DNA from 3 places in the Leisingera sp. SA215 genome. Region 1 is predicted to be linked to each of the others. Evidence: riboswitches for the same ligand, from Rfam matches in the RefSeq annotation. Region 1 holds a riboswitch; each other region holds the start of a gene.
The links. Region 1 has a riboswitch for cobalamin ahead of AC0KW6_RS07145 (hypothetical protein). Riboswitches for the same ligand answer to the same signal wherever they lie in the genome.

Region 1 (10,133 bases):
TACCGGCAGCGGCATGGGCCGCGAGACCGTGACCCGGATCTTTGACCCGTTCTTTACCACCAAGCCCGGCGGGCGCGGGCTTGGCATGGCTGCGGCGCTGGGGATCATCAGCCGCCATCAGGGCGGCCTGGCGGTGGAAAGCCGCGAGGGCGGGGGCAGTGCCTTCCGCTTCTATTTTCCGGCCTGCGCCGCGGAACCGGCAGCAGCGGCAGCTGTGCCGGTGCGGGAACGCCGCCTGGCGGTGCGGCAGGTTCTGGTGGTGGATGACGAGGACACCGTGCGCCGGGCTGTGGCCGGGCTCTTGCAGCTGCGCGGCTGCAAAGTGCTGCAGGCCGATGGCTATGAGGCGGCGCTGGCGCAGCTGCAGGCGGCAGGGCCGCTTGATGGCGCGGTGATCGACATGAGCATGCCGGGGCGCGGCGGCTGGGAGACCCTGGCAGGCCTGCGCAAGATCCAGCCCGGGCTGAAGGCGGTGATGATGAGCGGCTTTGCCATCAGCGCCGTGGCGGCGGGGTTTCCGGATCTGTCCGAGGTTCCGGTGCTGGACAAACCGTTCACCAAGGAAAAGCTGTACAGGGCGGTTTTCACCTGAGGCCGGGGGCATTGGAGCCGGCGGAAGGCTCCCGCGCCCGCAGGTGCCCCTGACGGGGCTCCTTGGCAGCCTTGGGCCCGGCGCCGCGCGGGCGCGCGGCGGGGGGCGCCCGGCAGGAACGTTACATATTACTGCGGACAAAAGCCGGTCAGCCGGCCCTGCGGGGGCTGGCGTCACCCAGCAGCCAGTCGCGGACCCGTTCGATCCGGCTGGTGCCTGCCTTGGCCTGCGGTGCAAGCAGGCAATAGGCGCTGACGGGTGTGCAGCGGTGGGGATGGGCCTGGATCAGCGTGCCCTCGGCCAGCTCGCGGCGCACCAGCAGCGCCAGCAGGCCGGGAGCGGCAACGGCAATCAGCGTTTCCGGCATCAGCAGGTCCGCGCGAAAGCCCGGCCAGGGCGGATCGCCCTGCACGATGGCCAGATCCACCAGGCTGGGATCCACCTGGGCAGTGTTTCGATAGGTGATGGTATTGACGGTCAGCCGCGGCTGACCAGCGTCGGACAGGTGCCGATATTCAGCGCGCCGGAAGGATTGTCCCGTGTGCGCAGGCGGTAGAAGGTGGCCTCCAGCGCTTCCAGTTGCGGTGCCAGTTCCTCCAGCAGCATCCGTCCGGCACCGCTGAGCTGCACCCGATGGCGTTCGCGCTTGAACAGGGTTTGGCCGGTCAGCGCCTCCAGGCTCTGGATCTGGCGGCTGAAGGCGCTTTGCGACAGGTTCATCTCCCGGGCGCCCTGGGCAAAGCTGCCGGAGCGGGCGGCGGCCTCGAAGCACAGGAGGGCAGAGGCGGGCGGGATCTTGCGGCGCTGGAGGAGTGCCTGAAGTGCGAGGCTTTCATGGGCGGCTGGCAGGACCAGGGCTTTGCCGCGCTGCCGCTGACCCGGCGCCCCGGGCAGACCGAATGGAGCGCCAATGATCTTTCGGGCCGCTACTGGCTGCGCGCCGATGACCGCTATGTCGAGGAGCCGCGCGAGGCGGCAGGCGCCTCAATTCTGGGGGCATTGGCTGTACCCGGTGCCGGTGAGGGATGATGGTGCGCTGGACCCCGGCGCGGTCGCCGGGGCGCGGCGCCGGGCTGGCGGCGCATCTGGAGGGGGCGCGGCTGTTCAATGCCACGGTGGCGCTGGGCTGTGCCGCGGCAGGGCTGGCCGGGTTGATGGATACGGTCTCGGTCTGCCTGTCCAAAGGGCTGGACGCGCCTGCGGGGTCGGTTCTGGCGGGGCCGGGGGATCTGATCGCCAGGGCGCGGCTCCGGAAAACTCGAATTTTCCAGCCAAAATTCTTTGAAGAATTTTCGGCGCCCGGACGCGCCGTCAGATTTCCTTCCGCGCCCTGAGGGCTGCCGAGATGGTGCCGTCATCCAGATAGTCCAGCTCACCGCCGATCGGCACGCCCTGGGCCAGCGAGGTCAGCCTGACCTGCCCCTGCAGCTGATCGGCGATGTAATGCGCGGTGGTCTGGCCGTCGATGGTGGCGTTGAGCGCCAGGATCACTTCGCTGACACCTTCGGTTGCCACCCGGTCGACAAGCCGGGGAATGCGCAGATCTTCCGGCCCCACCGCGTCCAGCGCCGACAAGGTGCCGCCCAGCACATGATAGCGGCCCTTGAACACCAACGCCCGCTCCATCGCCCAGAGGTCGGCCACATCCTCGACCACGCACAGCTCGCCGTTGGCGCGCTCCGGATCGGTGCAAAGCGGGCAGATCTCGCTGGTGCCGATGTTGCCGCAGTTGAGGCACTCGCGCGCGGTGGCGGCGACTTCGGTCATCACATCGGCCAGGGGCGTCAGCAGCAGCGCCCGCTTGCGGATCAGATGCAGCACCGCGCGGCGGGCAGAGCGCGGGCCCAGCCCCGGCAGCTTGGCCATCAGGGCAATCAGGTCGTCGATGTCGCTGGTGGAGTTTCTGATCATGCCTCGGACCTTTTGGTTCTTTGCCATATAGGCCACCCGGGACAGCGGAGCGCAAGGGCCGCGCGAAAAATGTTCGGGGTTTGTTTTTCCGCGAGCCGGGGGTATGCCTTGGCAAGGTCGGCGGAGGGATCGCGATGGCAGGTGCGGCAGAGCAAACGGAAAACGGCTCTGGGCTTCTGCGGTTTGCCCGGCTGACAGAGGTGCCGCCGCAGGAGATTGCCCGCCATATGCGCGACCCGCGGATGGCGGAACATATGCCGTTGCTGACCGGGAGCTGGGATGAGGCCGCGGCCAGGGAATTTGTTGCCGCCAAGGAGACCTGCTGGCAGCGCGACGGCCTGGGTCATTGGGCTTTCTTGCGCGGGGATGCATATCTCGGCTGGGGCGGATTTCAGAAGGAGGGGAGAGAGTGGGATTTCGGGCTGGTGCTGCGGGTGGGCTGCTTTGGCCTTGGTCCCGCCATTACCTGCAAGGCGTTGGCGTTCGCCCGTGAAGATCCGCGCATACCTTATGTGACTTTCCTGCTGCCGCCGACACGTCGCCACTTGCGCCCGCTGGCGCGGCTGGGGGCGGTGCAGACCGGGGAGGTGCAATACGAGGGGCAACGTTTCCTGAAATTCCGGCTGGAGACTGCTTGAGGCGAGCAAAGAAAAAGGCGGCTCCAGCCGGGCCGCCTTTTGAATGTTGGCTGTCCGGGATCAGAACGGCAGCTTGATGTCCTTGGGCAGGCCCATGCTTTCGGTCAGCTTGGTCATCTCTTCCTGCGCCTTTTCCGCGGCCTTGCCCTGGGCGTCCTTGATGGCGGCCAGGATCAGGTCCTCGACCACTTCCTTGTCATCGCCATTGAAGATCGACGGGTCGATATCCAGGCCCTTGAGGTCGCCCTTGGCGGACGCTGTGGCCTTGACCAGGCCGGCACCGGCCTCGCCCGTCACCATCACATTGTGCAGCTCTTCCTGCATCTGGGCCATCTTGCCCTGCAGTTCCTGTGCCGATTTCATCATCTTGGCCATGTCGCCAAGACCGCCGAGGCCTTTGAGCATCTGAAGTCTCCTGAGATTCCGGTTTGGAGCGTAGATACGGGGGCTGGGGACGTGAAACAAGGGGGAAGGTTCACCGGATTCGGGGAACATGGCACCCTTCTGCCCGGCCGCAAGGCCGGGCAACGCCTGTTCTGCCCCCATCCAGTCCCGCCGGGACGGGCACCGCCCTGGCCGGCTGAACCGGGGGCTGGAACAATCTGCAGGGAGATGGCCGCATACGCAATTTGTTTGCGGCGGTGCTCAGCCGTCCTCGAACGGGTCCCATTCGTCTTCCACCTCGGGCAGGGCTTCGGCGGCGACTTCGGCAGCCAGCTCCTGCGCTGTGCGGATACGCTTGATCTTTGCTTTGGGGAAGCTTTCCAGCACCGCCTGCACCAGCGGATGCGCGGCGGCTTTCTCGCGCAGGGCGTTCTCGGCGGCGTCGCGGAGCTCGGCAATGGTGGCTGCGTCGCCGTCCGGTGCGATGGAGACCACCCAGCGCGCGCCGGTCCAGTTCTGCAGCGCCGAGCCAAGCCGGGCCGCCAGGTCGCGCGGTGCCTGTGAGGACGGAGTGAATTCGATTCGTCCCGGCTGGTAGGAGACCAGGCGCACGCCGCCCTCAACCTCGACCAGCAGCTTCACGTCGCGGTTGGTGCGGATCAGCTCGACCACATGTTCAAAGGACGGATAACGGGCCAGCGCGGAACTGACCTGCGGCGCCAGGGCCGCAACAGGGCCGGAGCCGCCTTGCGCCGCCGGCGCGCCGCCAGCGGGTCCGCTCTGGCCGCCGTAACCGGAAGGAGCGCCGCCGCCGCCCCCCAAAGCGGGCGCACCCATGCCTTGCATCGGTGCGCCGCCGCCGGGGCCATTCGGCGGTGGGGGCGGCGGCGGGGTGTCCTGCAGCTTGCGGATCAGTTCTTCGGGTGAGGGCAGGTCGGCCACATGGGTGAGGCGGATCACCGCCATTTCAGCCGCCATCATCGCGTTGGGGGCGGCGGCCACTTCCTCCAGTGCCTTCAGCAGCATCTGCCACATGCGGGTGAGGACGCGCATTGGCAGCCGTTCGGCCATTGCCTGACCGCGGGCGCGCTCGTCGGGGCTGACAGTGGGGTCTTCGGCCGCGTCGGGGGTGATTTTCACAACCGAGACCCAATGGGTGATCTCGGCCAGATCGCGCAGCACCGCCAGCGGGTCGGCGCCCTCGGCGTACTGGCCGCTGAGTTCGGTCAGCGCCGCCGCCGCATCGCCGCGCAGGATCATGTCCATCAGGTCCAGCACCCGGCCGCGGTCGGCAAGGCCCAGCATGGCGCGGACCTGATCGGCGGTGGTCTCGCCGGCGCCATGGGAAATCGCCTGGTCCAGCAGCGAGGTGGCATCGCGGGCCGAGCCCTCAGCCGCGCGGGTGATCAGCGCAAGTGCATCCTCGGCGATCTGAGCGTTTTCAGCCCCGGCGATCTTGCGCAGCAGGGCAATCATCACCTCCGGCTCGATCCGGCGCAAATCGAACCGCTGGCAGCGCGACAGCACCGTCACCGGCACCTTGCGGATCTCGGTTGTGGCGAAGATGAATTTCACATGTGCGGGCGGTTCCTCCAGCGTCTTCAACAGCGCGTTGAAGGCGCTGGTCGACAGCATGTGGACTTCGTCGATGATGTAGATCTTGTAGCGGGCCGAGGCGGCGCGGTACTGCACCGAGTCGATGATCTCGCGAATATCATTCACACCGGTGCGGCTGGCGGCGTCCATCTCCATCACGTCGACATGGCGGCCTTCCATGATCGCGGTGCAATGTTCGCACTGGCCGCAAGGGTCGGTGGTCGGGCCGCCCTGGCCATCGGTGCCGACACAGTTCATGCCCTTGGCGATAATCCGCGCGGTGGTGGTCTTACCGGTGCCGCGGATGCCGGTCATGATGAAGGCCTGGGCGATGCGGTCGGCGGCAAAGGCGTTTTTCAGCGTCCGCACCATGGCGTCCTGGCCCACCAGATCGGCAAAGGTCTCGGGCCGGTATTTGCGGGCCAGAACCTGGTATTTGGAGTGGCCGGATGCGCCGGGGGTGCCGCTGGGGGTATCGTTCATGATGTCTCGTGCCGGATTCGGGATGCGGGGCGTCCGCGTTCCGCGCAGGGTATTGAAGCGCAGCCCGTTCGTCCACCGCCGATGGGGCTGTCCCGGGACAGCAAAAGGGCTTTGGGATTGCCCGCTAAGCCGTTAGGCTGCGGCGGCAGGGGACTGCGGGGGGGAATGCAGGAACGCAACGGCTAAGGAGGCGGTATGCGATCTGGAGACATTCCGGGACCTGCGGCGCAGGACGGCGCGGCGCCGGCAGGCCTGACCATCCACGCGCTGTCAGCAGGCGGCGGTATTCTGGCGTTATGCCCGCTGCCCGGCGGCGGCGGCGATTACCGCAATGACCTGATCCAGATCTATCAGTGGAAACCGGGGCTGGTCATCTCGATGACCACCGAGGCCGAACACGCAGCCGCAGGCGTGCCGCGGCTGGGGATTGATGTTCAAAGCATGGCTTGCCGCTGGCTGCATTTGCCGGTGCCGGATTTTCAAGCGCCGCCGCCGGGCGTGGAAGCGAAATGGCCAGCCGCCAGCGCGTCCGCACGGCAGGCTTTGGCGGGCGGCGGCCGGGTGCTGGTGCATTGCCGGGGCGGCTGCGGGCGGTCCGGCATGGCGGTGCTGCGGCTGATGATCGAATGCGGCGAGGATCCGGCGCAGGCGCTGGCCCGGCTGCGGGCGGTGCGGCCCTGCGCGGTGGAGACGGATGAGCAGCTGGATTGGGCCTGCGCGGGGCAGGCGGCAGGCTAGACCGCATAGCCTTTCACCCGGCCGACAAGCCGGGCAGCACCCGCCGCTTCCGTCAATCCGCTGGCTTGCCTTCGGCACAGGGTCAGGCGCTGCCCTCAAAGCTTAGGTTTCACAGCGCCAGCATCTGTTCCGCCTGCCGCGCCGCGGCGGTTTTCGGCAGCGCCTCCATCAGCGCGCAGGGGCGGGTGTCCAGCTTGGAGGCGGCAAAGCCGGTGCCGTTACGGCTGAGGATGGCATCGGCGAAGCGGTCCAGCCCCTCGCGCGGCGCCTCTTCCCCGACGCCGCAATACAGCCGGATCCGGTCATGGCTGGCGGCAAATTGCGCCGGGCAGCTGCGCGGGCAGCCGTCCAGCGTGGTGGTGCCGGTAATTTCGAAATCCTCCTGGGTCAGCGGCTTGGCCCTGGACATCGCCTCGGCCAGCTTGGCGATCATCCGCTCCGCTGCGGGGCAGGGGCGCCCCAAATACTTGCAATCTGTTGCCGCATAGAAATGCGTCTGGTCGGTCCACATCATATCTGCGCCCTCCGCGCGTGGCACGGGGGTTTTGGGGACAAGAGACCGGATGAAAGACGGCTCACAGCCGCCGCAGCCATCAGACCCTGTCCGGACACCCCGCCCGGGTTCGAGTTACACGTCTGATGGCAGGTCTCCTGACTTGCGGGTCGTCGCTTTCCCGATCCTTCCCGGCCTCTTGTCGGGCCAGTGGCTCTATCGGGGTCGCTCGCCGCTTACAGTTGCGGGGGCAGCCGCGGAATTGGCCTGTTTCTGCGCAGGCCGCACCGTGTTCCCTTTTCATCCCGGACACAAGCTTCTGTGGCACGGGAACCATCGCCACAAGCGGTAGCGGTTTCTTCCGCGAGTCGTCAATCGTTTTTCTGCAGCTGCAAATACAGCCCCCGGATCACATCCGACTCCCGCCGCACCCGGGCCAGCTGCCAGCCGCCCTGCAGCAGGATATAGAAGTTTTCCGCCGCCGCGCGGGCCTCAGCCGCGGGCAGGCCGAGGCGGCGGGCGTGGCGGGCGGTCTCAGTTATCCAGCCCTCGAACAGATGCGCGGCATGCTGGTGGAACGCCTCGTTCTCCGGCCCTTCGAACAGGGTGGCAGAGACCGGGCAGCCGCTCCATTTGCCTTGCTGGTCAAACAGCTTGGCCAGTTTGTAACAGACCGTCTTGGCCCCCTCCCTAAAGGTTGGCGCCGGCGTGAATGACGCCTCGATCAGCAGCAGCATCTGCGCTGACGCCCAATCCGCTGCGGCCAGGGCAAGGTCGGATTTGCCATTGGGAAAATGGTGGTAGAGCGAGCCTTTGGGCGCCCCGGCCTCTGCCAGCAGTTCCGCCAGCCCGGTGCCGCTGTAGCCCTTGTTGCGGAACAGGGCTGCCGCGGCGCGGATCAGCCGCTCGCGGGTGGGGGGCGGGCTGTCCGGGTTGGCAGGGGGTGTCGTCACGTCAGTCATGACAACAGCTTGACAGCATTGGACCGATTGGTCCAGAGGTGGAGTGGACCGATTGGTCTAGGAGGTCGCCGTGCTGGACAGAAACGCAGATCATGCCGCGGGCATCCGGGAAGAAGAGCTGCGGTTTCCCGCGGCCGGCGCAGAGCTGGCCGGGCGGCTGTACCATCCGGCGGGGCAGGCGCGGGCCGCAGTGGTGCTGAATGGCGCAACCGGGGTGCCGCAGCGCTATTACCGGCATTTCGCGCGCTGGCTGGCAGCCAGGCAGCAGGTGGCCTGCCTGACCTATGACTACCGGGATTTCGGAGACTCGGCGCGGGGCCATCCGCGCCATTCCGGTGCGACAATGGCCCAATGGGCGCTGGAAGATCAGCCAGCTGCCCGGGCCGAACTGCAACGGCACTATGCGGGCGTGCCGTTGTGGGTGATCGGCCATTCGCTCGGGGCGATGCTGATGCCCCTGCAGGATGGCTTGAAGGACGTCGCCCGCATGATCGTGGTTGCGGGCGGCTTGGTGCATCACCACGATCATCCCTGGCCCTACCGCGCGCTGGCGCTGGCTTTCTGGTTCGGCCATGTGCCGCCATTGGTCCGTGCTTTGGGCTATCTGCCCGGGCGCGCGGTGGGGTTCGGGGCCGATTTGCCCGCCGGGGTTTACTGGCAGTGGCGGCGCTGGTGCACCACGCCGGGCAGCTACCTGCCGGAAACCGGCGCGGCCTTGCCGCTGCCCGAATGGGCAAACAGCGGCGTGCCGGTGGATCTGTTTGCAATGGCGGATGATGATGTCGTGCCGCCGGCGGCGGTTTGGCGCCTGGGGGAGGTCTTTGGCAATGTGCCGCAGCGCCGGACGGTGCTGGTGCCGCGGGAGGCTGGTGTGAAGAAGATCGGCCATCTGGGCGCCTTTGCCCGCGACAATGCCGCCCTGTGGCCGCGGCTGCTGCCGCCGCAATAGCGCGCGCTCCGCTCTTGACGATGGGGGCAGGCGATAGGGTCAGGCGGTGCGGTTCAGCCGTTCCTCGGTGATCCTCGCATAATCGGCCAGCCGCAGCTTGAACCGGCGGGTGAGATTGCTGCGGGCCAGTTTCAGCGATTGCACCAGCAGCCGGCCGGTCAGGGTGGTGGGGGCAAGTTTCAGCTGCGCCGACATCCGGGTCCGCCGCGGCGACAGCGCCAGCAGCTCGACCTCCAGGCGGCCGTCCAGGCCGCTGCCGCTGCCGGTCAGCGCCAGCCCGGCAGCCGGCGCATAAGACGCCAGCGTCAGCCGGATGTCGCGCTGCTTGCCGCGGAACCGGAAGCCGATATCCCAGGCCAGGCCGTTCTCCGGACGGGCGGTATCGCCGGTCCGCTGCACGTCGATGCCGCGCCGCAGGGCCGAGCGTTCCAGCAGGTCAAAATCGGAGATCGCGCCAAAGACTTCGGCAATCGGGGCTTCGATATCTTCTTTGCTCTGAAATTCCATGCTTGCCTGCCTCAGCTGCGCCGCTGTGCTGCCGCGCTGTTTGCCGCAATATGCGCTCTAGTCCAGCGTGTCCGCAAGCCAGTTCTTAAGCAGAAAATGCGCAATTGCTCCTTCCCGCGAGGGTTTCAGCACCGGGTGATCGCCTGCAAAGACCGTCATCATGTCCTGGCGGCTGACCCACAGCGCGTCTTCGATTTCACCGGGGTCGATGGTGATCTTCGTGCTCAGCGCCTCGCCCGCGCAGCCGAACATCAGCGACATCGGAAAGGCCCAGGGCTGGCTGGACAGATAGCTGACCGGCCCGACCTGCACGCCGGTTTCCTCAAAGGTCTCGCGGCGCACCGCTGCCTCCAGCGTCTCGCCCGGTTCGACAAATCCCGCCAGCAGCGAATACATCCCCTCAGGCCAGCCGGGAGAGCGGCCCATCAGCACCGCATCACCATGGGTGATCAGCATGATCACCACCGGGTCAGTGCGCGGGAAATGCGGTGTCTTGCAAGCGGGGCAGATCCGCTGCCAGCCCGCCTGCGCCATGCTGCTGGGGGCGCCGCAGGCTGCGCAGAACCGGTGGCTGCGGTGCCAGGCCAGCAGCGCCTTGGCGGTGGCCGCCAGTTCCGCCTCCAGCGGCGTTAGCCGGGTCATGACCCGGCGCAGTTCGGCAAAGACGTGGGACGCGGCCAGATCGGGGTGCTGCTGCTCGCTGGCATCGGCAAAACCGCTCAGGGCCCCGCTGTCCAGGTCCTGGGGCTGCCAGTCACTGATATCGCAGGCAAAACACGGCGCGCCGCCGGGGGCCAGACCAAGGAAAATCGCCGCGTCCTGGCGGCTGGCGGCCAGCGGGTGCGCCGGAGCGGTCCAGCCCAGCCCGCAGGGCAGGCCG
Region 2 (10,133 bases), on a different contig from region 1:
CCCCTGAACCGCTTCTTGGCGAATTCTGCATAAGCAAAGGCCTCCCGCCCCCGCTTAGGCCCGCTGGCTGACGCCAGCACGCCGCGCGGCGTTGGGCGTGGCGCCGTGCTGGCGCACGGCGTGCCTCCGGCGGGAGTATTTCGGCAAAGGAGAAGCTGCTCTGCCAGATGAGGCACCCGCCCGCGCCGCGCCAGCGGCGCCCGGCCCAAGGCTTTAAGCTGCATCTTTGATGCTGCGCGAAGGCGCGGGAGCCACGCATCTTTCAACACTCAAAATGATTTGGGGAAGGACAGTTTTTCCACGGGGGTGCCGCATTTCACAAAGCCAAAGATACGCACTGCATTACCCTCGGCTTGCCCAGCCAATCCAATCTGCTCGAGCCGTCTTTGAAAGACGGCATCAGCCAAGCAGCTGCCACCCAATTCCACCCATTCCAAATCCGAAAAGCCGCCGTCGGAAAAATGGTAGTACCATTCGCGGTCCCAGCCGCCTACGTATCCGTTGACTATGCAACGAGACCGGAAATCAGGCCTGTCAGCGGTGTCCAGCGTCAAGACCAAGTCCCTGAGTTCCATCCATTTGGTATGGCTGGAAACGGGATAGTACCCCTCGGCTTCCTGCACCACACCTACTCGCCCAGTTTGGCGTGCACCTCGTCGAGGTCGATCTCCCCGACCGGCATCTTGTTGGCCGGGTTCTGGACGTCGTACTTGAACAGTTCAAAATCGCGTTTGTAGATCTCGTAGACCAGATGCATCGACAAATCGTCGAAATAATCCTCAACCGGATGCGCGCGTTTGGGGCCGTGGCCTTCGCTTTCGTTGAAGCGCGGGATCGCGTTCAGGTCCACGGCATGCGGCGTTTCGATGCCATCCAGCACTCCCTGCATGCCGGCGTTGAAATCTTCGGTCCAGAAGATCCGGTTGTAGCGTCCGCCGTTCAGGATGAAGGTGGACACATGCCCCGACATCGCCGACCAGTGAATGTCCGGGTCCATCGGGCGGCGCCAGCGGATGGTGTCGCGCACGAACAGCAGAAACCGGCGGAAGCTGGCGATCTGGTCGAAGTCCTGCTTACCGTCTTCGCCGCCGACCTCAACCCCGTATTCATAGGCCAGCTTGGGCACCAGATTGCCGCGGTAGCGGCGCCCGTTTCGCTGGATGCCGCAGATCTTGTCAAAGAACGAGCTGAGGACGCGGGCATAGGGGTTCCGCACACAGGTGAAGGCGTAGGACCGGTGTCCCTGCACATTGCGGGTGATCGGCCCCTGGCTGTGTTCCAGCGCCCATTTGTGCAGGCCCTCTTTGGCGTCGTGGATATCGCCGTCAAAGAACGCCCCGTGATCGGAGTAATAAAGGATCTGCCCGATTGTCGAGCAGGCGCATTTCGGCACCACCCGGTAGACCACACTTTCACTTTCCGTCATCCAGGTGCCGGGGAACCCCATCCGCTGCCCTCTTATTAATTCTTGCCTTGGTCCCGGCAGTATTCGCATATGTTTACCGAAACGGGAACTATCTGGTTTATTCGTGCCTTAAGCCCGCTTATCAAGGGAAACAATCAGGCAAAACAAGGCAATCCGTCCGCATCATGGCAAAAATCGCATATATTCTGCTCTGCCATAAGGACCCCGGGTCGATCATCCAGCAGGCTGAGCGGCTGACTGCGGCCGGCGATTACATGGCGATCCACTTTGACGGGCGGGCGGCGCCGGAAGACTACCAGTCGATCCGGGCTGAGCTGGCGGACAACCCCAATGTGACCTTTGCCAGAAAGCGGATCAAATGCGGCTGGGGGGAATGGTCGCTGGTCGAGGCGACGCTGCACGCGCTGCGCAGCGCGGTGGAGGAGTTTCCCCGCGCCACTCATTTCTACATGCTGTCGGGCGATTGCATGGCGGTGAAAACGGCAGAATACGCCCACCGCTTCCTCGACCAGCATGACAAGGATTTCATCGAAAGCTTCGATTTCTTTGACAGCGACTGGATCAAGACCGGCATGAAGGAGGACCGGCTGATCTACCGACACTTCTTCAACGAGCGTAAGCACAAGCAGTTGTTCGACTGGAGCCATCGGCTGCAGAAACACCTGGGACTGCAGCGCGAGGTGCCGGCAGATATCCAGGTTCAGATCGGCAGCCAGTGGTGGTGCCTGCGCCGCCGCACGGTGGAGTGGATCCTGGATTTCACCCGCAAACGCCGCGATGTGATGCGGTTCTTCCGCACCACCTGGATCCCGGATGAAACCTTCTTTCAGACTCTGGTGCGCCACCTGATCCCGGAAGGCGAGATCGAGCCCCGCACCCTTACCTTCCTGATGTTCACCGATTACGGGATGCCAGTGAATTTCCACAATGACCATTACGACCTGCTGCTAAGCCAGAACTTTTTGTTCGCCCGCAAGATCAGCCCGGAAGCGACAGAGCTGAAGTCGCGGCTTGGGCGGCTTTATGCAGCGCAGGGCGTCGACTTCCAGATCTCTAACGAGGGGCGCAGCCTGTACAAATTCCTGTCCCAGCGGGGCCGGATCGGACGCCGGTTCGCACCGCGGTTCTGGGAGACTGAAAGCTCGCTGGGGCGTGAGCGCGAGCTGCTGATCGTGATCTGCAAGAAATGGCACGTGGCCAAGCGGCTGCTGGAGCAGATCCGCCAGGTGACCAATATCCCGGCCATCGAATATCTGTTCAACGAAGAAGACACACCGCTGCCCGATCTCGGCGGCATCCAGGCTGCGCTGATGAAGCGCACCCGCCACCGTCGTGCGCTGATGCGGATGCTGTTCGAATACTACGATTCCGATCAGCTGCTCATCTGCCTGGATCCCGGCGCCGTCGATCTGATGAATGATTTCCATTCCGACCGTTCCTCGACCCGTTTCCTGCAGATCGAATGCGAGTTCAGCGATGATTATCTGACCGGCCACGCGCAGCGGGTCGGGCTGGCGGGTGAACGCACACCGCAATTGACCCTCGAGCGTCTGCTGCCGACAATCCGCAACGACATCCTGTATGAAATCGACCGCATCCGCGATGCCGGGTTCAGCCAGCTGTTCCAGATACGGGAAACCAACAGCCCGGAGGAGAACGCAGACCAGCTCCGCCGCTTCCTGGGTCTGACCGAGGAGAAAGCCATGCAGATTGCCGGTGCCCGCTACCTGTTTGCAGATTGAGCCGAGCAGCACCCCGGCGGGCGGGCACGCAGAAAGGCCCAAAGTGCGGGACAGGCCGGAGATGCACCGGACCCGCGCAGCGGCAGGCGGCAGCAGGTCTTCGCCGCCGCCCTGACATCGGGGGTTAGCGTCAGTCTTCCAGCGCTTTGATCATGTCCACCCGTGTTGCATGGCGGCCGCCCTCAAAGCTCGCGTTCAGGAATGCATCCACAATGTCCAGCGCCAGGCCTTCGCCCACGACACGCGCGCCGATGGACAGCATGTTGGCGTCGTTATGGGCGCGGATCATGCCGGCCGAAAACGTATCGGCGCAGACACCGCAACGGATGCCTTTGACCTTGTTCGCGGCCATCATAATTCCCTGGCCGGTGCCGCACAGAACAATACCCAGCAGGCACTCGCCAGAGGCGACAAGCCGCGCCGCGGCTGCGCCGTGCTCAGGATAATGCGTGCTTTCCGGTGTCTGCGGCCCGATGTCGGCCACCTCCCAGCCCTGCGCCTCGATATGTGCAGCGACAGCTTTACGCAGCTCAATGGCGGCATGGTCGCTGGAAAGGGCAATCCGGTTGCTGGATGTCATGGTTTGGTCGTCCTGTGTCAAAAGGAAGTTTGCGGCATGGCGGCCTTGGATCAAGTCACAGGCGCGCCGTCAATCACTTTATCCCCAGCTTTGGCACGGGAAGCCCCGCTCAGCCGGCTAAACCGCTCTGCTTCCCCGCAAAATCCGCCAGGTGTTCAGCGATCCAGTCGAAGGCGTTGTAGCGCAAATCTGAAGGGAGCCGCATTTCCCCTTTCCCCGGACACAGTAATCCTACAGCCTTTGCGATTGGTATGCCGGAAGCGGTGAAACGATTCAGCACCGCAGCGCGGACCTGAACCACGGCGGCTCGGCGATTGAAGTTGCGGGCCATGAGACGCAGCCCGAGACCCTTCACACAGTTCATGCGCGACGACGGCACCGTGATCCAGCCCTTTTGGCGCTCGCTCTACCGCCACGCCCGCCCCGGTATCCTCGGCGCTGAAGGCCATCAGATCAACGAAGCCCATGTGCACAAGCTGGCCATGGAAGCCTGATCGGGCCGAACAGGCAAAAGGGCGCGCGCCAGTCCCGGCGCGCGCCCTTGTTCTTTAGATATCGACCTCGACCCGGCCAATCGGGTTGGAGCAGCAGGCCAGGATGTAACCTGCCTCCACGTCTTCCTCCGAGATGCCGCCGTTGTGCACCATATGCACTTCGCCCGCGGTCTTCTTGACCTTGCAGGTGCCGCAGATGCCAAAGGTGCAGCCCGACGGGATGTTGAGCCCCGAAGCCTTGGCCACCGCCAGCACCGTATCTGTTTCGGTGCAGGCCGCCATAACACCGGAGGCCGCAAAGCTGATCTCTGCCGCTGCGGTCTCTTCCGGCACCACGTCGTCGATCTCGGGCGCATCGGCTGCAGTCTCAACCGGGGCACCAAAGCTTTCCTGGTTGTAGTTCTCCATGTCGAAGCCCAGGCCGTTGAGCATGTCGCGCACCGCCTGCATGAACGGATCCGGCCCGCAGCAGTAGACTTCGCGCTCCAGATAGTCGCCGGCAATCAGGCCCAGCATGATCTGGTTCAGCTGTCCGCGGTAGCCGGTCCAGACCTGATAGGGATCGTCCTCTTCCACCACAAAGTTCAGCTTGAGGCCGGGCACCCGTGCCGCCATGCCTTCCAGCTGGCGCCGCGCGATGATCTCGCTCGGGCGCTTGGCGCAGTTGATAAAGCTGATGTCGGGCGACTGGCCGCGGTCGAACAGATACTGGGTCATCGACAGGCTTGGCGTGATGCCGGAGCCTGCGGAGATGAACAGGAACTTGCCGTTCGGGCGCTTGGGCAGGGTGAACAGCCCCGCAGGCCCCGAGGCTTTCAGCATCCTGCCGGGGCGCAGGTTGTCCAGCATCCAACGGGTGCCGATGCTGTCCGCTTGCGCCTTCACCGTCACCGAGATCGACAGCGGCCGCGACGGCGAGGAACTGATCGTGTAGGTGCGCCAGACGGTCCCGCCCGGCACCGGCAGTTCCAGCGTCAGGAACTGGCCCGGCTGGTATTTGAACCACGCGCCGGAAGGCGCGCGGAAGCTGAAGGTGGCGGTGTTCGGCGCTTCCGGCACAACAGAGACGCATTCCAGCATCTCGTCGTCCTTCCACGCCAGGGTTTCGTCCAGCGACTCGAAATTAGCCTGCAGTCCCATGGGCTTACTCCGCCGCGATCAGGTGGCGGCCGGTCAGGGCGCGGGTCAGGTGCTCAGCATACCAGTTGGAGAACTGAATGACGCCGCTTTCCTGCACTTCGGAATAGGGTCCGGGCTGGTAGGCGGGCGAGTTGATGCCGCGCTGGTTGTCCTCGACCACAATGCGGTCCTCATCGTTGGTGGCCATCCAGACTTCTGTCAGGCGCTTGATGTCATAGTCCTGGCCCTCAACCGCGTCCTTGTGCACCAGCCACTTGGTGGTCACTTCGGTCTCGGTCGCGCTGATCGGGTTCACCCGGAAGACAAGGGAATGATCCGGCAGGAAGTGGTTCCAGGTGGTTGGGTAGTGGAACTTCAGCAGCGTGCCGGCATCGGCAAAGGGCACCCGTCCCAGCGGTTTGGCGACCGCAGCCTTGCCATCCATGGTATAGCTCTCGGCGCCCTCGTTCAGCGGCATTCGCGCCAGCCGGTGCTGTCCGCGCGCATCCATCCGGAATTGCGCCGGGCAGCCTGCGGCTTCGATCCGGTCGAAATGCTTCTGCAGGTGCGGCGGGGTTTCACCGCCTTCCACCCCGGTGACCGAAGGATCTTCCGGGAAGGTCCGGCACAGTGACGGGTGGTTGCCGCCGCAGTGATAGCACTCGCGGTTGTTCTCCCAGACCAGCTTCCAGTTGCCGTTCTCGATGATCGAGCTTTCATAGGCAATCTTGGCATTGCCCAGATCATGCGGCTCCAAGTAGGGGCGGGCGGCCTCGGCGAACGCATCGAAATCCGGCGCCTCATCGGCCAGGCAGATATAGATCAGACCGGCCAGATCCCGGCAATGCACCGGCTTCAGCCCATGTTTGGAGGCATCGAAATCCGGCCCCATGTCGCGCGCCCACAACAGCGAGCCGTCCAGCTCGTAGGTCCACTGGTGGTAGGGGCAGACCAGCTTGGGCGAATTGCCCTTCTTGGCCTTGCACACAACCGAACCGCGATGGCGGCAGGCATTGTGGAAGGCACGCACTTCGCCATCGGTGCCGCGCACGATGATGACGTTATAAGCCCCCACCTGATGGGTCACATAGTTGCCCGGCTTCGGCACTTCGCAGGCGGGAATGGCAAACAGCCACTCGCGGTAGAAGATCTGCCGCAAGTCCAGATCCAGAACGCCTGGATCGGTATAGAACGCCTGTTCCAGAGAGTAGTTTTTCTGCCGGGCCATCAGCTTGGCCAGAATCTCGCTATCGTGAAGCATCTGCTTCTCTCCTTTGCCGCAACCCCGCGGCGGGTTGGCTGGGTGCGGGCAGGTGAAGAGAGATTGCAGGCCACGCGCCCGCAACCGCCCCGCCGCCGCCCGCGGTTGACGTTTTTCAGGGCAAGGCTGGTTTCCGGACTGTCCCGGGGCCTTTAGGCGGCGGGGCCTGGCACCTTCCCGAGGCACCTGCCTCAGTGGTCATTGCCATGCCTTGCCCGGGGTCACCGTTGCGGGGGCAGTGCCGGGGTTTCACCAGCTTCCCAATTCTCCGCCCCGAAGGACGGCACCTTGCTATCCGCGGTATTGCCCTAAAAATTTCCCGCCATGGGAAACAAAACCGACCCGGCGAAACCAGAATGAGACATGCAGGTTCATTACCGGCCACCAGACGAACCTGCCCAATGCCGCAAAATGCGCTCTGCATGCAAAAAGCGGCAAAAACCCTACCTGTCAGCAGCTGATTCAGGCCGTTTCCGGCGAATCTGCACAGCGCTCTCCGCCAGGCTCCGCCGCACCTGAAAAAGGCCGCGTTTCCGCGGCCCTGTCTTACTTCGATTTCCAGCTGTCCAGCCAGCGCCGGAACCGCCCCTTGCGCTCGGCGATTGCATCGCCCGCCGCATATAGGCTGTCCTCGACCTCCTCCAGCATCGGGTCTATGCGGGCTTGGCGGAAGCGGCGCCAGCGCACATAGATGGCCCAGAACAGCGCCGCCAGCAGCACCAGCACAATGATCGAGAACCAGTTGGCCGGCTTGTCCTCCGGCCCCGCCACCGGGTTAATCGTCACGGCGTTGGGAAAAACCGACAGGAACTCGTTGCGCCAGCCGTAATGCATCACCGCCACCCATTCCGGGTTCGCCTTGGTCGAGATGCTGTCATTGGCATCGGTATACAGGTTCGCGGTGTCGAACTTGAAATAGGGCGGCCAGTTCCAGCCGGTATCCTCATTTCGGTAGACCATGTTGCGGCCGTTGGGGCGCACCGCCTGGATGAACTGCACATCGCGGTTGATCAACTCGGCGGACTGGCCGTCCGGCTTGGACCAGAAGAGTTTGGTCCAGTCGTTCAGCTCCTGCCGCTCCTCATAGGTGTTGACGATGCGCACCACATCGTACTGCGGCAGCGTGTAATGCAGAAAGGCGCCGAACAGCACCCAGATGGTGATCAGAAAAGCCCATTTGATGAAACGCATCTGCTGCACCTCACATGAAGTTGATGACATAGACCAGAAGCGCGATCGCCCCTAGCGGAATGATATAAACCAGCAGGATCAGCTTGCGCCGGAACGAGCGGTCATATTGTTTCAGCCCCCGCTGGATGAAGGCGCTGCGGTCGCCGGTCAACCCCTTCTCTTTCCAGCGGCGCTTGAGCTTCGCCCGCCGCACTTCGCGCGAATAAAGCGAGACCGCGCCGTAAGCCACGGTCAGCCCCGCCAGCAGGATCAGGATCAGGCGGATAAACCCGAACATCTCTATCGCCCCCTCACCCGGTTCACCGCGCCCCAGGGGCCGACCCGCTCGACCATCCCTTTGCGCCGCACCCGCGGCAGCGCAGGTGTGTGCCCGTCCATATCCGGCTCATGCCCGAACAGTGCGGCGCGCGCTCCGGCCTTGTCCACCGCGTACTCCCGCGCCAGGAACTCCGCTGCATAGGCCTTTTTCGTCTCCGGCCAGCCCCGGTACTGATGGTAAAACAGCTCCTTGTGGCAGATGAACATCTGGCGGAAATCATGCGGGCACAGCTCCGCCAGCAGCATGTTCACGAGATCGCGGCAGGGCGTATCCGATGCCCGCAGGGAATAGAAATAGGCCGGATGGTCCGAGGTGATCTTCGGCCACTTACCACCGCCCTCCGCCCAGCGCACCAGCGCCGCCAGCCCCTCGAACTCCGCCGGCAGTTCCTCCGCATGCCGCGCCGCCATCCGCCGCAGGTCCGCGCGCGACAGGCCCGACAGATCCCTGCCCTTGCCCGTCAGCACGCTCACTGCCAGAAACCCCATCTTCTGCCGCAGGATCGCCGCACCATCGACGCCGCGCGCCCGGATCACCGGCTCGGCCAGTTGGTTCAGCTCCAGGAACCGGGCAATCGCATTGCGCTCATCCAGCCCGAACACGTGGCGCAGCGGTACGCCTTCGGGCTTGGCGCCGCTGGCAATCACTGCCGGATGCTCAACGTCCTGGAACACATAAAGCCCGCCGAAATGCGCGGTCCAGAAGTTCGACTGCTCAAAGACCTCATGCTCCAGATGCACCGGATTGCGGGTCACATCGCCGGTCTGTTCCGCCGTCGCAATCATCTCCCCGATCAGCGCATCGTCAAACCAGGCATCCTCCGCGGTTTTGAAACGCTCCACCAGCTCCACCAGACGGTCCGCATGGCGCAGCGTGCCGCGGGTGGTATCCGCATCGATCCGAACCCGCCGGATGTCGAACAGCTTGGCGGGGCTGGAGACCTCGTACACCGAGTTCACCAGTTCACCGGCGACTGCATCGGTCGCGGTCAGCGCAAACAGCTGGCGTTCGTTGACCTCGATAAACCGGCGCAGAATGTCCCGGCTGGTGGAGAATTTCACGTGAAGCAACGGGCAGCGCTTCTGCTCGGTCGACAGCAGTATGAACTGCCGGTTCACCCCCGCATGGTTCAGATAGTGATCATCCCCCAGCTCGTCGCCCACTTCGGGAGAGTAGCCCGAGATATCGACGTGGAAATCCGTGAGGGAGGTGGTCTTGCCCGTCAGATGCGTCAGCGCGCGGTTATACCGCTCCACCAGCGCCGGCGAGGCCACATGGAAGAGATTGCCGAACATCAGGCCATGCTGGATGAGGCGTTTCATGTGTCTCTCCTTTCCGCATCGCGGCTTCACCGGGGAATACCGCCTTATAAGGTCACGCATTTTCTCTAATCAGCTTCTTCAATTCTTCAATTTGGAAGGGTGGCTGCCTTTTATGCAGCATCGCATGACAATTAGGGCAAACGGGCCTGAGGTCCGTTACAGGGTTAATTTCGTAAGTCTTTTTGCGAGCTGACACTGGTACCAAGTGATGCACATGGATAAACTCCCTCCCAATTTCACCAAAAGTTGCCTGAAAATCAAAATTACAGACTGAGCAAACGTATCCGTACTTTGCCAAACATGCGGCTCTAGCCTGAGCGTTACGCTCATATTTCGTCTGCAGAACATCCAGTCGAGCCCCCTCGAGAAACTGCGTGTTTGCTAGATTCTTTGCCGCATCTGGTGCCGTAACTTCCCGGACCAAGGCATAATATTCACTGCCTTCCTGAATCAGTTTCCTTTCTTCAGACGGCTCTTCACAACGAAGAATTTTGGGAGTGTCTTTTTCGGTACCTGGGACCGCGATCTGACGAAACGTCAACAACCTATAGTTTTCTTCTAGAACCAGTTCCAAATGACGGAGTGTTTGCGCATATCCGGCCGCCCTTTTTTTCCCCGGTTGCGGTATAGACCAGCTCTCAGAAAACACACGCTGCACTCCATCTTTGTCAAAGTGCTG
Region 3 (10,133 bases), on a different contig from region 1:
GCCGACGGTTGAGGTCAGCGCCAACTATCCCGGCGCCTCGGCCCAGACGGTGAACAACACTGTCACCCAGGTCATCGAAGAACAGATGACCGGGCTTGACGGTCTGCGTTACATCAATTCCTCGTCCACCTCCACCGGATCCGCCTCGGTGACGCTGACTTTTGAAACCGGCACCGACCCGGACATCGCGCAGGTTCAGGTCCAGAACAAGCTGGGCCAAGCCACTCCCCTGCTGCCCGAAACCGTGCAGCGCCAGGGCGTCACAGTGCGCAAATCCTCCGGCGGCTTCCTGCTGGTGGCGGCGCTGGTCTCCACCGACGGCCGGCTCGATGCGGTTGACCTGTCAGACTACATGGTGTCCGGCATGGTGGATGAATTCAGCCGCCTGGAAGGGGTCGGCAACGTACAGGTTTTCGGCGCCCAATACGCCATGCGGATCTGGCTCAACCCCGAACAGCTGGCCGCCTTCGAACTCAGCCCCAGCGACATCGTGCGGGCGGTCTCGGAAGAAAACGCCCAGGTCTCGGCCGGCTCCTTCGGCTCGCTGCCTGCGGTCGAAGGACAGGCGCTGAACGCAACCATTACCGCCCAGTCGCTGCTGACGACACCCGAGGATTTCGAACAGATCGTGGTGCGCGCCGAGACCGATGGCGGTCTGGTGCTGCTGCGCGATGTTGCGCGGGTGGAAATCGGCGCCGAAAGCTACACGACATCGGCCCGTTTCAACGGCTCGCCCACGGCCGGTATGGCGATCCAGCTCGCCTCCGGCGCCAATGCGCTGGACACCGCCGAGCGGGTGAAGGCGCGCCTGGAAGAGGTCTCGCAGTTCTTCCCGGAAGGCGTCGAATATGTGGTCCCCTATGACACCACGCCGTTTGTGAAGATCTCGATCGAAGAGGTGGTGAAAACGCTGTTCGAAGCGATCGTGCTGGTGTTCCTGGTGATGTTCCTGTTCTTGCAGAACCTGCGGGCAACGCTGATCCCGACGCTGGCGGTGCCGGTGGTTCTGCTCGGCACCTTCGGTGTGATGGCGGTCTTCGGCTTTTCCATCAACACGCTGACCATGCTGGCAATGGTGCTGGCGATCGGCCTGCTGGTGGACGACGCCATCGTAGTGGTCGAGAACGTCGAGCGGATCATGGAGGAGGAAGGGCTGGATCCCGTCGAGGCCACGCGCAAGTCGATGGGGCAGATTACCGGCGCACTGATCGGCATTGCGCTGGTTCTGTCCGCGGTGTTTGTGCCGATGGCCTTCTTCGGCGGCTCTACCGGAGTGATCTATCAGCAGTTTGCGATCACCATCGTCTCGGCGATGATGCTGTCGGTGGTGGTGGCGCTGACGCTGACACCCGCCCTGTGCGCCACGATGCTGCGCAAGCCCGACCACGGCGCCCGCAGCCGCGGCGTCTTCGGCCTGTTCAACCGCGCTTTCGACAGGCTGACGCGCGGCTACGGCGCGACGGTCGGCTATGTCATCCGCCGTCCTGTGCGGATCGGACTGATCTACCTGATGATCGGTGCAGTGATGGTCGGCCTGTTCCTGCGCACCCCGACAGGGTTCCTGCCAGAAGAGGATCAGGGCATCCTGTTCACCATGGTGCAGGGGCCGACCGGCAGCACTGCTGAAGCGACCGAAGAGGTGCTGAAACAGCTTGAAACCCATTACCTCGAAACCGAGGCGGAAAACGTCAAATCGCTGTTTACCGTGCGCGGCTTCAGCTTTGCCGGGCAAGGGCAGAACATGGGCCTCGCCTTTGTCAACCTCAAGGACTGGGAAGAGCGCAGCACCCCGGACCGCAGCGTCCAGGCCATTGCAGGGCGCGCTTTCGGGGTGTTTTCCCAGATCCGCGAGGCCTTTGTCTTTCCCATTGTTCCGCCCGCGGTCATTGAGCTGGGCAACGTCAGCGGCTTCGACTTCTATCTGCAAGCCCGCAACGGCCAGCCGCATGAGGAGCTGGTGGCCGCCCGCAACCAGCTGATGGGGCTGGTGGCGCAAAGCGACAAGATCGCCTCGATCCGCCCCAACGGTCTGGAGGATGCGGCCCAGTTCAACCTGAATGTCGACTGGAGCGCGGCCGGCGCCGTGGGGATTTCCGCAACCGACGTGGGTGAGATGCTCTCGGTCGCCTGGGCCGGGCGCTATGTTAACGACTTCCTCGACCGCGGGCGCATCAAACGGGTCTATGTGCAGGGCGACGCCCCCTACCGCATGGTGCCCGAGGACATCGAACAGTGGCGGGTGCGCAACGACACCGGCGGTATGGTTCCGTTCTCGAACTTCTCCAAGGCCAGCTGGCGGTTCGGCCCGCAGGGCCTGTACCGCTACAACGGCGTTGCGGCGATCCAGTTGCAGGGCAGCCCGGCCGCGGGGGTCACCACCGGCGAGGCAATGGCGGAAATCGAAGCGCTGATGGAACAGCTGCCGCCCGGCTTCCAGGCCGAATGGACCGGCCTGTCGCTGGAGGAACGCGAGGCGGGCGATCAGGCCGCGCTTCTGTATGCGCTGTCGCTGGCGGCAGTGTTCCTGTGCCTCGCCGCGCTGTACGAAAGCTGGTCGATCCCCTTTGCGGTAATGCTCGCGATGCCGATCGGTGTTGCCGGCGCCCTGACGGGGGCCTGGCTGGGCGGGTTCGAGAATGGCGTCTATTTCCAGGTGGCCCTGCTCACGGTGATCGGCCTCACCGGCAAGAATGCGATTCTGATCGTGGAATTTGCCCGTGACAAGGTGCAGGCCGGCGAGCCGCTGCTGGCAGCGGTGAAGGACGCATCGCAGCAGCGGTTCCGCCCGATCCTGATGACCTCCATGGCCTTTTCGCTGGGCGTTCTGCCGCTGGTGCTGTCTTCCGGCGCAGGTGCGGGCGGGCGCACGGCGATGGGCTCAGGCGTCATGGGCGGCGTCATCTCCGCGACGGTTCTGGGGGTTGTGTTCGTGCCGCTGTTCTTCGTGGTGATCTACCGGCTGATCCGGGGCCGCAACAGAAAGCCCGTGTAAACAGGCGCAGGAGCGGAGTTGCTGCAGCAGCGCGATATTTAGCTGTCCTGCGGCATTTGAGGGTGGCCCCGGATCAAAAGCTTCCGGCGTCCACAGCGCGTAACCAGACCCGCCGGGATCGTTCAGTCCCGGCGGACAAATGGCATCCTGATGACGTGCTGATCCGGACGTTGCTGCGCCAAAAGTGACAGGGATTCCCTTCGCGATTTCTGACGGTTGGATCCGACGCATGTCGAAGCCTTCTCCGCCCAGCTACCGCAGGGCAGACTGGCCGGCCTGCAATGCCTCCCTGTACAGACGCGGTTCGTTAACAGTCTGGTTCGGTCACGCCATGAACTGGAATACGAAAAAGTCCGGCGAGCGTGGTCGGTCTGAAACCTGCGCGGATGCTGCGATCCGAACTTGCATCATGTTGAATGTGGTTTTCGGCCTGCCGCTTCGCCAGACAGTTCGACTGGCCGAGAGGCTGTTTCAGATGGCCGGACTCACTGGCCCATGCCGGATTTCTCGCCGCCACGCCGCCGCAACGGGCGCCCTTGGAAAGGGGGGGCTATGGCAGCAGTATCAGCCGGGTCGCTCCCCCCGTGCCCTCCGCCACGCCGCGCAGCTGCCGCAAGGGCAGACCCATCACCTCTCCCTTCCCATCTGTGCTGCCCGGCCTGGTTCGACGCTGGCAGCTTCTTTCTGAGCTGTGCAAGTTTCACCGGATTTGGCCGCGCCCCGGCATAGCGATGCACAAGACAGTCCAGCATTTTCTCTTCTTGGCCCCGGCCGCACCGGGTCCGGACTGGCTGGCGGAACCGGCGAAAGGGATGCCCCCGCCGGCGGGTCGAGGCACCGCAGCCCCAGTCGCGGCCCATGCCCAGAAACTGAACGGGAAACGCTGCAAGATGATCCGCCGCATCGCTCAGTGGAGTGCCCCTGAAGCCTCCGGCGAGGAAATCCGCAGGCTGCTCCTCAGCTGCAGCAAACAGCATTGGCGCTCGCGCTGTTTGCAATGCCGTTCCGCCCCTGACGGCGGCGGGTCAGCACCGCCGCAGCAGGTAGATGTCCATGATCCAGCCGTGCTCGGCCCGTGCCTTGGTGCGGGTTTCAATGATCTGGGCCGCAACCTCCGCCAGCGGGCCCGCTATGGAAATCTGGTTCTCCATGCCGGCATAGGCGGTCCAGAAGATCTCGATCCCCTGCGCCGCAATGGATTGAAACGAGCATTCCCCGTCCAGCATGATCACCAGCGTATCGGCACTGTCCGGCCAGCCGTTTTCCCGCAAGCGCCGCCCGGTGGTGATGGTGAACGGCGCGCCGATTTCATTGATCGGGATCGCGTGGGCCGCAGTCAGCGCCTGAACCGAGGTGATGCCAGGGATCACCGTCAGCTTGATCTCCGCCAGCGTCTTCAGCCGCTCGGCAATCCGCATGGTGCTGTCGTACAGCGACGGATCGCCCCAGACCAGAAACCCGGCCTTGCCGCCCGCGGGCAGGTTTCCGGTGATGTTCTGCCACCAGATTTCCGCGATGGCGTCGTGCCAGTCGTCCACCCGCTTGCGGTAGCTTTTGGTGGCCTCGTCGCGCACGGGCAGGGCGAATTCGACGATCTTCGGCCCATTGCCCTTGATCGCCCGGTCGCAGATCGCGCGCCTGAGGCCGGCCAGATCGTCCTTTCCCGCGCCCTTGTTGGGGATCAGGATCAGGTCCTGCGCGTTCAGCGCGTCGATTGCCTGCAGCGTCATGTGCTGCGGGTTGCCGGTGCCGATGCCGATCAGGCAAAGCTCAATCATGACGGGGCCTTTCACATGAAAACACGGCCCCCTATGGAGCCGTGCCGGAGTTCTTGCAAGCCTGCAGTTGCGGTCAGGAGCCGTCGCCGTCAGCGGGCGCGGTGGTTTTGGCTTCAACCGGTTCGCCTGCAACCAGCAGCCGGCTGTGGCTGTTGGTGTTCAGCGACACTTTCACCTCGGCGCCGTCCGGCAGCGACGGGATGTGCATCCAGCCGGCATAGAGGCGGGAGATTTTTTCGCCGTTCACATAGACATGCGCATGGCCTTCGCCGGGCACGTCAGCGGCAGAGGCGTGTTCAGGCGCAAAGCGGAAGTTCTGCGGTGTCGCCTGCAGGTTCCATCCGGCCATCGGGTCCTTGATCAGCCGGATCGCAACGCTGGGCGCGTCGCCGCCGGCGGGCAGGTCGACCGCAGCAGAATGATCATGGGCCATGGCTTCTGCCGCGGATTTGCCATGGTGGGCCGGGTCGCCGTGGTCATGACCGTCAAAGGTGACGCCATTGCCGGCGGCAATCACAAAACCGGCGCCGCCGCCGAAGATCAGGCCAATGGCAAAAAGAGCAAGGGAGCGGGGCATCGTGTTATCCTCGGAAAAAGACTGTCCCCGCCGGTTCTGGCCGGCGGGGGGCAGATCAGGCGGGATCAGGCTGCGGCGGCTGCGCGCTTGCCTTCAACCTGCCAGAAATAGCCGGCGAAGCTGCCCAATAGCACCCAGGCGGCCATGCCGATGCCAAAGGCACGGGCGGCAAACAGCGCGCCGATCTCGGTCGGCACCGGGCCCGAGAAGGTCTCCGGCTCAGGCGCGCCAACGATATGCGGACCCATCAGCAGCAGGGCTGCGATCAGGATGCTCACCAGGTTGCCGCCAAAGGCGATCAGCCACATGGCGACACCGGCCGCAGCCACTGTCACGGCCCACCAGATCTGGCGCACGCCGACGTCAGCGGCGGCGACACCCGGCACTTCCGGCGCCAGCGACAGGCCCGGTGCAAAGTGGAAGGTGATGAACCCCGCCAGACCCCACAACAGGCCGGTGCGCGCGTTGATCTCATGCCCCTGGCGCTCGGCCACAGACATCAGCGCCGCCATCACAAGCGCATAACCGGTATAGGTCAGCATGGTGAAGATAATGCTCAGGCCATCGCGCACCGGCTCGGCAAACAGGCCGGGCAGGGCAGGATGGGCGGTGACCGGGTCAGCGCCGAAATGCACCAGCGCGCCGCTCTCATACAGCTCGGCGTGGAGCAGCACGGGCTGCACGAAATAAAGCTGCAGCAGGGCGGTAATCAACCCTGCTGCAGCGCCAGCGAACAAGCCGCTGGTCAGAATGCGGCTGAACATGGCCTTAGTGGCAGGGGAAGCCGGTGGCGTGGCGCACGTCATGCGCGGCGTCATGCAGGGCAGATGCCTGAACATGGCCGGTCAGCGTGATGATCCCCAGCCCCAGAACCACGGCAAACAGAGCCGGAAGTACACTGGTGCCGGCAGCAGAAGCCTTAAGCGTATTGGTCGTCATTTGTAGTCCTCCCTACCGTCACACCCGACGGTATAAGTTGCGTCCGTTACACGGCCGGTCTCCTGACTCGCGGGTCGCTGCTGCCTTCCTCCTTCCCGGCGCCTTCACGCCAGTGGATATTGGAAGGCCGCTCGCCGCTCACAGTCGCGGGGGCGGTTGAGGCTTCGGTGCCGCGATTTGGTCCACCGTCCTCATTCCCGTTTCAGTCCCAGTGCTTAGGCACTATCAGACACCGTATCGGATTGTTCTGCCCTGCGGGGATGCGTCCGGTCAAGGAAGAATCCGCCAGGTTTGCGCTCTGCAGCGTCATGCGGGGCAAGTTTCACGGCACAGGTGAGCTGCCGCAGCTGCAGGCGGAAATTTCAAATTTTCCGGCCAAAATGCCGCGCCGGGTTGTTGCCGCCGCCCGCTGCAGGCGGGCTACTCCAAATCCGCCGGGATCCGGGCAATCGCCTTGAACCGCAATTTTCCCAGCGGCCGGGCATCGGCGAAATTGCCATCCCGGCTGCCCTCATACATCCGCAGGAAGGTCAGCACATCCGGCAGATCCTTCGCCGTGACCTTGCCGAACAGATAGGCGGTCTTGCCGCATTGGCGCACCGCCAGCGTCTGCGGCTGTTTGCAGCCGGACATGCAATCCACCTGCTGCAGCTGCGCCTTTACCCCCGATGCCTCCAGCGCGGCACGGACCTGCCCGAACAGGGCAGGGTCCGCGCCGCGGCAGGTGCGGCACAGGGTGACCGTGGGCAGACTCATGCGCCGGGCAGGTCCGGCTCCGCCAGCGGACCGTACAGGATCAGCACCGGCGCGGTGGTTTCCATCTCCCGCAGCAGGCGGGGCAACTCGCCTACGGTATGGCGGTGCAGCGACTGTTCCGGGGTTGAAACCCCCAGCGCCACCAGTGCGGGTGTGCTCTCCGGCAGGCCGGCCTCCATCAGCTTTTCAGACAGGCCCGCGAAGGTGCGCTTGCCCATGTAGACAACCGTTGTTGCCTCTGCGTCCGCCAGCGCCGCGATGTTCAGATTGTCCGGCAGGCCGCCGGTCACATCATGGCCGGTGATATATTGCAGCCGCCGCGCGGTCAGCCGCCGGGTCAGCGGAATATTCGCCGCCGCCGCTGCCGCCGAGGCCGCGGTCACGCCGGGCACGATCTCAAACTTGATGCCGGCGCTGCGCAGGGCTGTCATCTCTTCCTCAAGCCGCCCGAACACGCCTGAGTCGCCCGACTTCAGCCGCACCACATTAAGGCCGGAGGAGGCATAATCCACCAAGAGCCGGCTCACATGGTCCTGTTTGGGCGAGGGACGGCCCGCCCGCTTGCCGACGCCGACCAGATCGGCGTCCTCACGAGCGTGGTTCAGGATCGGCCCCGAGGACAGATCGTCAAACAGCACCGCATCCGCCGCCTCCAGCCGCTTGACGGCCTTGACCGTCAGCAGCTCCGGGTCGCCGGGGCCGGAGGACACAAAGCTGACAAAGCCGCTCATGCCTGCTCTCCGGTGATCAGGTGGAAAAACGTGCCGGTGACATGGCCCTTGACCGAGCCGGTCTCGGGCACCGGCCCGCCATCGGCGTCCATGACATTGGCCAAGGGCGCGTCGGGTTCTTCCAGAATGGTGGAGTAGTGGAACTCATGGCCGCGCAAAGCTGTGCCGGCCGCAAACCCCGGCATGTCCGCCTGCAGAATGGCGCGGCGGTAGCCGAGGTGGAACTTGCGCTTCTCATAGGAGGTCACCAGCCCCAGCAGCCCGGCCATCCGGTGCCGGTTGCCGTCCTTGTCGATCAGCGCTTCGCCCAGGGCCATGTAGCCGCCGCATTCGCCATGCACCGGTTTGGTCTCGGCATGTTTGCAAAGCCCGGCGCGGAAGCTCTCCGCCGCCGCCAGCGCGCCGCCATGCAGTTCCGGGTAGCCGCCGGGCAGCCAGACCAGGTCGGCATCCGCAGCAGGCGCTTCATCCGCCAGCGGGGAAAACGGCAGGATCTCTGCCCCCGCTGCGCGCCAGCCGGTCAGCAGATGCGGGTAGGTAAAGGAAAACGCCGCATCCCGCGCCAAGGCAATCCGCTGGGCCGGGGGCAAGGGCAGCTTAGCCGCCGCCGGGGCAGCCCCCGCCAGCGCGGCGGATTTGATCGCCTCCAGATCAACATTCTCGCGTAGAAAGGACGCGTAGCCGGCAATCGCCGCTTCCAGATCGGGATGCTCCACCGCCTGGATCAGGCCCAGATGCCGTTCCGGCAGGGTCAGGTCGCCGCGGCGGGGCAGAGAGCCCAGCACCTTGATCCCCGCCTTTTCCATCCCCAATCGGGTCAGCCGCTCATGCCGCGGGCTGGCCACCCGGTTCAGGATCACCCCGGCAAAGGGCACATCGCTGTCATAATTCTTGAACCCCAAGGCCGTGGCGGCCGCCGATTGCGCCTGACCGCCCACGTCAACCACCAGCACCACCGGCCAGCCCATGCGCTTGGCTGTTTCGGCAGAGGAGCCAAAGCCCGACTGCCCGCGCGTTGCCACACCGTCATACAGCCCCATCGAGCCTTCGCCGATGCAGATTTCCGCGCCTGCCGCCTGACCTGTGACCGCATCCAGCAGCTGTGCATCCATCGCCCAGGTGTCGAGGTTGAAACTCGGACGCCCTGCAGCGGCCAGGTGAAAGGCCGGGTCGATGTAGTCCGGGCCGCTCTTGTAGGGCTGCACCGCCAGCCCGTCCTCGGCCAGCGCCCGCAGAAGGCCCAGCATCACGGTGGTCTTGCCGGTGCCCGATGAGGGCGCCGAGATCATCAGTCCGGGAGGGTTCATATCAGTCATCAGCTCACTCTTCCCCTCAATCGTCCCCATGGCTCCAGCTCGACCACGGGCTGTCAGCGCTTTGCGGCCGGTAGCGGCGGTCGTACTCAGTCGAATAAAGGCAGCTTTCGTCAAAGCCTTCGCCCTTCAGCACCGGACCCACTAGGATCAGCGCGGTGCGGGAGATCTTCTCGTCCAGCGATGCCTTCAGGGTGTCCAGCGTCGCCCGGATGATCTGCTGATCCGGCCAGCTGGCACGGTAAACCACGGCGACCGGGCAGTCGGCTCCGTAATGCGGCGTCAGGCTGTCCACCACATGGTCCAGATTGCCGATCGACAGGTGGATCGCCAGCGTGGTGCCGGTTCTGGCGAAATTCTCCAGCGACTCCCCCGCAGGCATCGAAGACGCGCGCCCCGGCGTGCGGGTCAGCACCACCGATTGCCCCAGACCGGGCAGCGTCAGCTCGGTCCCCAGCGCCGCCGCAGCGGCGGCAAAGGACGGCACCCCGGGGGTGACGCTCACCGGGATCCCCTCGGCCTTCAGGCGGCGGATCTGCTCGCCCATCGCCGACCACACCGACAAATCGCCGGAATGCAGCCGCGCCACATCCTGGCCCGCCGCATGCGCGGCCTTGATCTCTGCCACGATGGCCTCAAGATCCATCGCCGCGGTGTTCACCACTTTGGCGTCCTCCGGGCAGTGGCTCAGGATTTCCTCCGGCACCAGCGAGCCCGCATAAAGGCACACCGGGCAGGCCGCGAGGATATCGCGCCCGCGCAAGGTCAGAAGGTCGGCAGCGCCCGGTCCGGCGCCAATGAAGTGAACGGTCATGGCTCAAGTCTTTCTGCTATGGCCGCGGTGGCAAGCCCATCCGCGGTGACAACTCTTGGGGCGAGAAGGCGCGCCCCGGCACCCGGTGCCCCGTGCCGCGCTCCGGCCAGCGCCGCGGCTTCCGCCAGCGACCCGGTGCCGAACCGCGCCTTGATCCGGGGCGAGCAGGTGAGGGTCTGCTCCCCGGCAATTTCCCGGTCCTGCAGCGCAATTACCGGCAGGCCGATGCTCTG

Region 2: linked by a shared signal. The riboswitch ahead of AC0KW6_RS13015 (aromatic ring-hydroxylating oxygenase subunit alpha) and the one ahead of AC0KW6_RS07145 (hypothetical protein) in region 1 are both predicted to bind cobalamin.
Region 3: linked by a shared signal. The riboswitch ahead of AC0KW6_RS17140 (CbtB domain-containing protein) and the one ahead of AC0KW6_RS07145 (hypothetical protein) in region 1 are both predicted to bind cobalamin.

What each region holds. Positions count from the first base shown of each region.
Region 1 covers NZ_JBVVXU010000005.1:15,604-25,736, forward strand. The annotation lists gene AC0KW6_RS07095 (sensor histidine kinase) at 1-592, shown strand, start outside; gene AC0KW6_RS07100 (type 2 periplasmic-binding domain-containing protein) at 741-1,034, opposite strand; gene AC0KW6_RS07105 (LysR family transcriptional regulator) at 1,070-1,312, opposite strand; gene AC0KW6_RS07110 (hypothetical protein) at 1,298-1,621, shown strand; gene AC0KW6_RS07115 (beta-eliminating lyase-related protein) at 1,618-1,926, shown strand; gene recR (recombination mediator RecR) at 1,904-2,503, opposite strand; gene AC0KW6_RS07125 (GNAT family N-acetyltransferase) at 2,638-3,141, shown strand; gene AC0KW6_RS07130 (YbaB/EbfC family nucleoid-associated protein) at 3,202-3,546, opposite strand; gene AC0KW6_RS07135 (DNA polymerase III subunit gamma/tau) at 3,787-5,604, opposite strand; gene AC0KW6_RS07140 (protein-tyrosine phosphatase family protein) at 5,800-6,342, shown strand; gene AC0KW6_RS07145 (hypothetical protein) at 6,452-6,856, opposite strand; cobalamin riboswitch at 6,967-7,187, opposite strand; gene AC0KW6_RS07150 (TetR/AcrR family transcriptional regulator) at 7,207-7,797, opposite strand; gene AC0KW6_RS07155 (alpha/beta hydrolase family protein) at 7,868-8,746, shown strand; gene AC0KW6_RS07160 (SRPBCC family protein) at 8,786-9,253, opposite strand; gene nudC (NAD(+) diphosphatase) at 9,311-10,133, opposite strand, start outside.
Region 2 covers NZ_JBVVXU010000010.1:144,524-154,656, reverse strand. The annotation lists gene AC0KW6_RS13050 (DUF6678 family protein) at 270-623, opposite strand; gene AC0KW6_RS13045 (sulfotransferase family protein) at 629-1,447, opposite strand; gene AC0KW6_RS13040 (DUF5928 domain-containing protein) at 1,591-3,168, shown strand; gene rpiB (ribose 5-phosphate isomerase B) at 3,299-3,748, opposite strand; partial or broken gene AC0KW6_RS13030 (IS5/IS1182 family transposase) at 3,978-4,118, opposite strand; gene AC0KW6_RS13025 (hypothetical protein) at 4,078-4,242, shown strand; gene AC0KW6_RS13020 (FAD-binding oxidoreductase) at 4,297-5,382, opposite strand; gene AC0KW6_RS13015 (aromatic ring-hydroxylating oxygenase subunit alpha) at 5,387-6,622, opposite strand; cobalamin riboswitch at 6,730-6,928, opposite strand; gene AC0KW6_RS13010 (DUF1523 family protein) at 7,169-7,813, opposite strand; gene AC0KW6_RS13005 (hypothetical protein) at 7,824-8,090, opposite strand; gene AC0KW6_RS13000 (DUF6638 family protein) at 8,093-9,454, opposite strand; gene AC0KW6_RS12995 (HNH endonuclease) at 9,507-10,133, opposite strand, start outside.
Region 3 covers NZ_JBVVXU010000019.1:42,894-53,026, forward strand. The annotation lists gene AC0KW6_RS17115 (efflux RND transporter permease subunit) at 1-2,992, shown strand, start outside; gene AC0KW6_RS17120 (transposase) at 3,222-3,680, shown strand; gene cobF (precorrin-6A synthase (deacetylating)) at 4,018-4,770, opposite strand; gene AC0KW6_RS17130 (hypothetical protein) at 4,844-5,347, opposite strand; gene AC0KW6_RS17135 (CbtA family protein) at 5,413-6,111, opposite strand; gene AC0KW6_RS17140 (CbtB domain-containing protein) at 6,116-6,286, opposite strand; cobalamin riboswitch at 6,322-6,536, opposite strand; gene AC0KW6_RS17145 (DUF1636 family protein) at 6,707-7,042, opposite strand; gene cobA (uroporphyrinogen-III C-methyltransferase) at 7,039-7,773, opposite strand; gene AC0KW6_RS17155 (cobyrinate a,c-diamide synthase) at 7,770-9,089, opposite strand; gene cobM (precorrin-4 C(11)-methyltransferase) at 9,106-9,900, opposite strand; gene AC0KW6_RS17165 (cobalamin biosynthesis protein) at 9,897-10,133, opposite strand, start outside.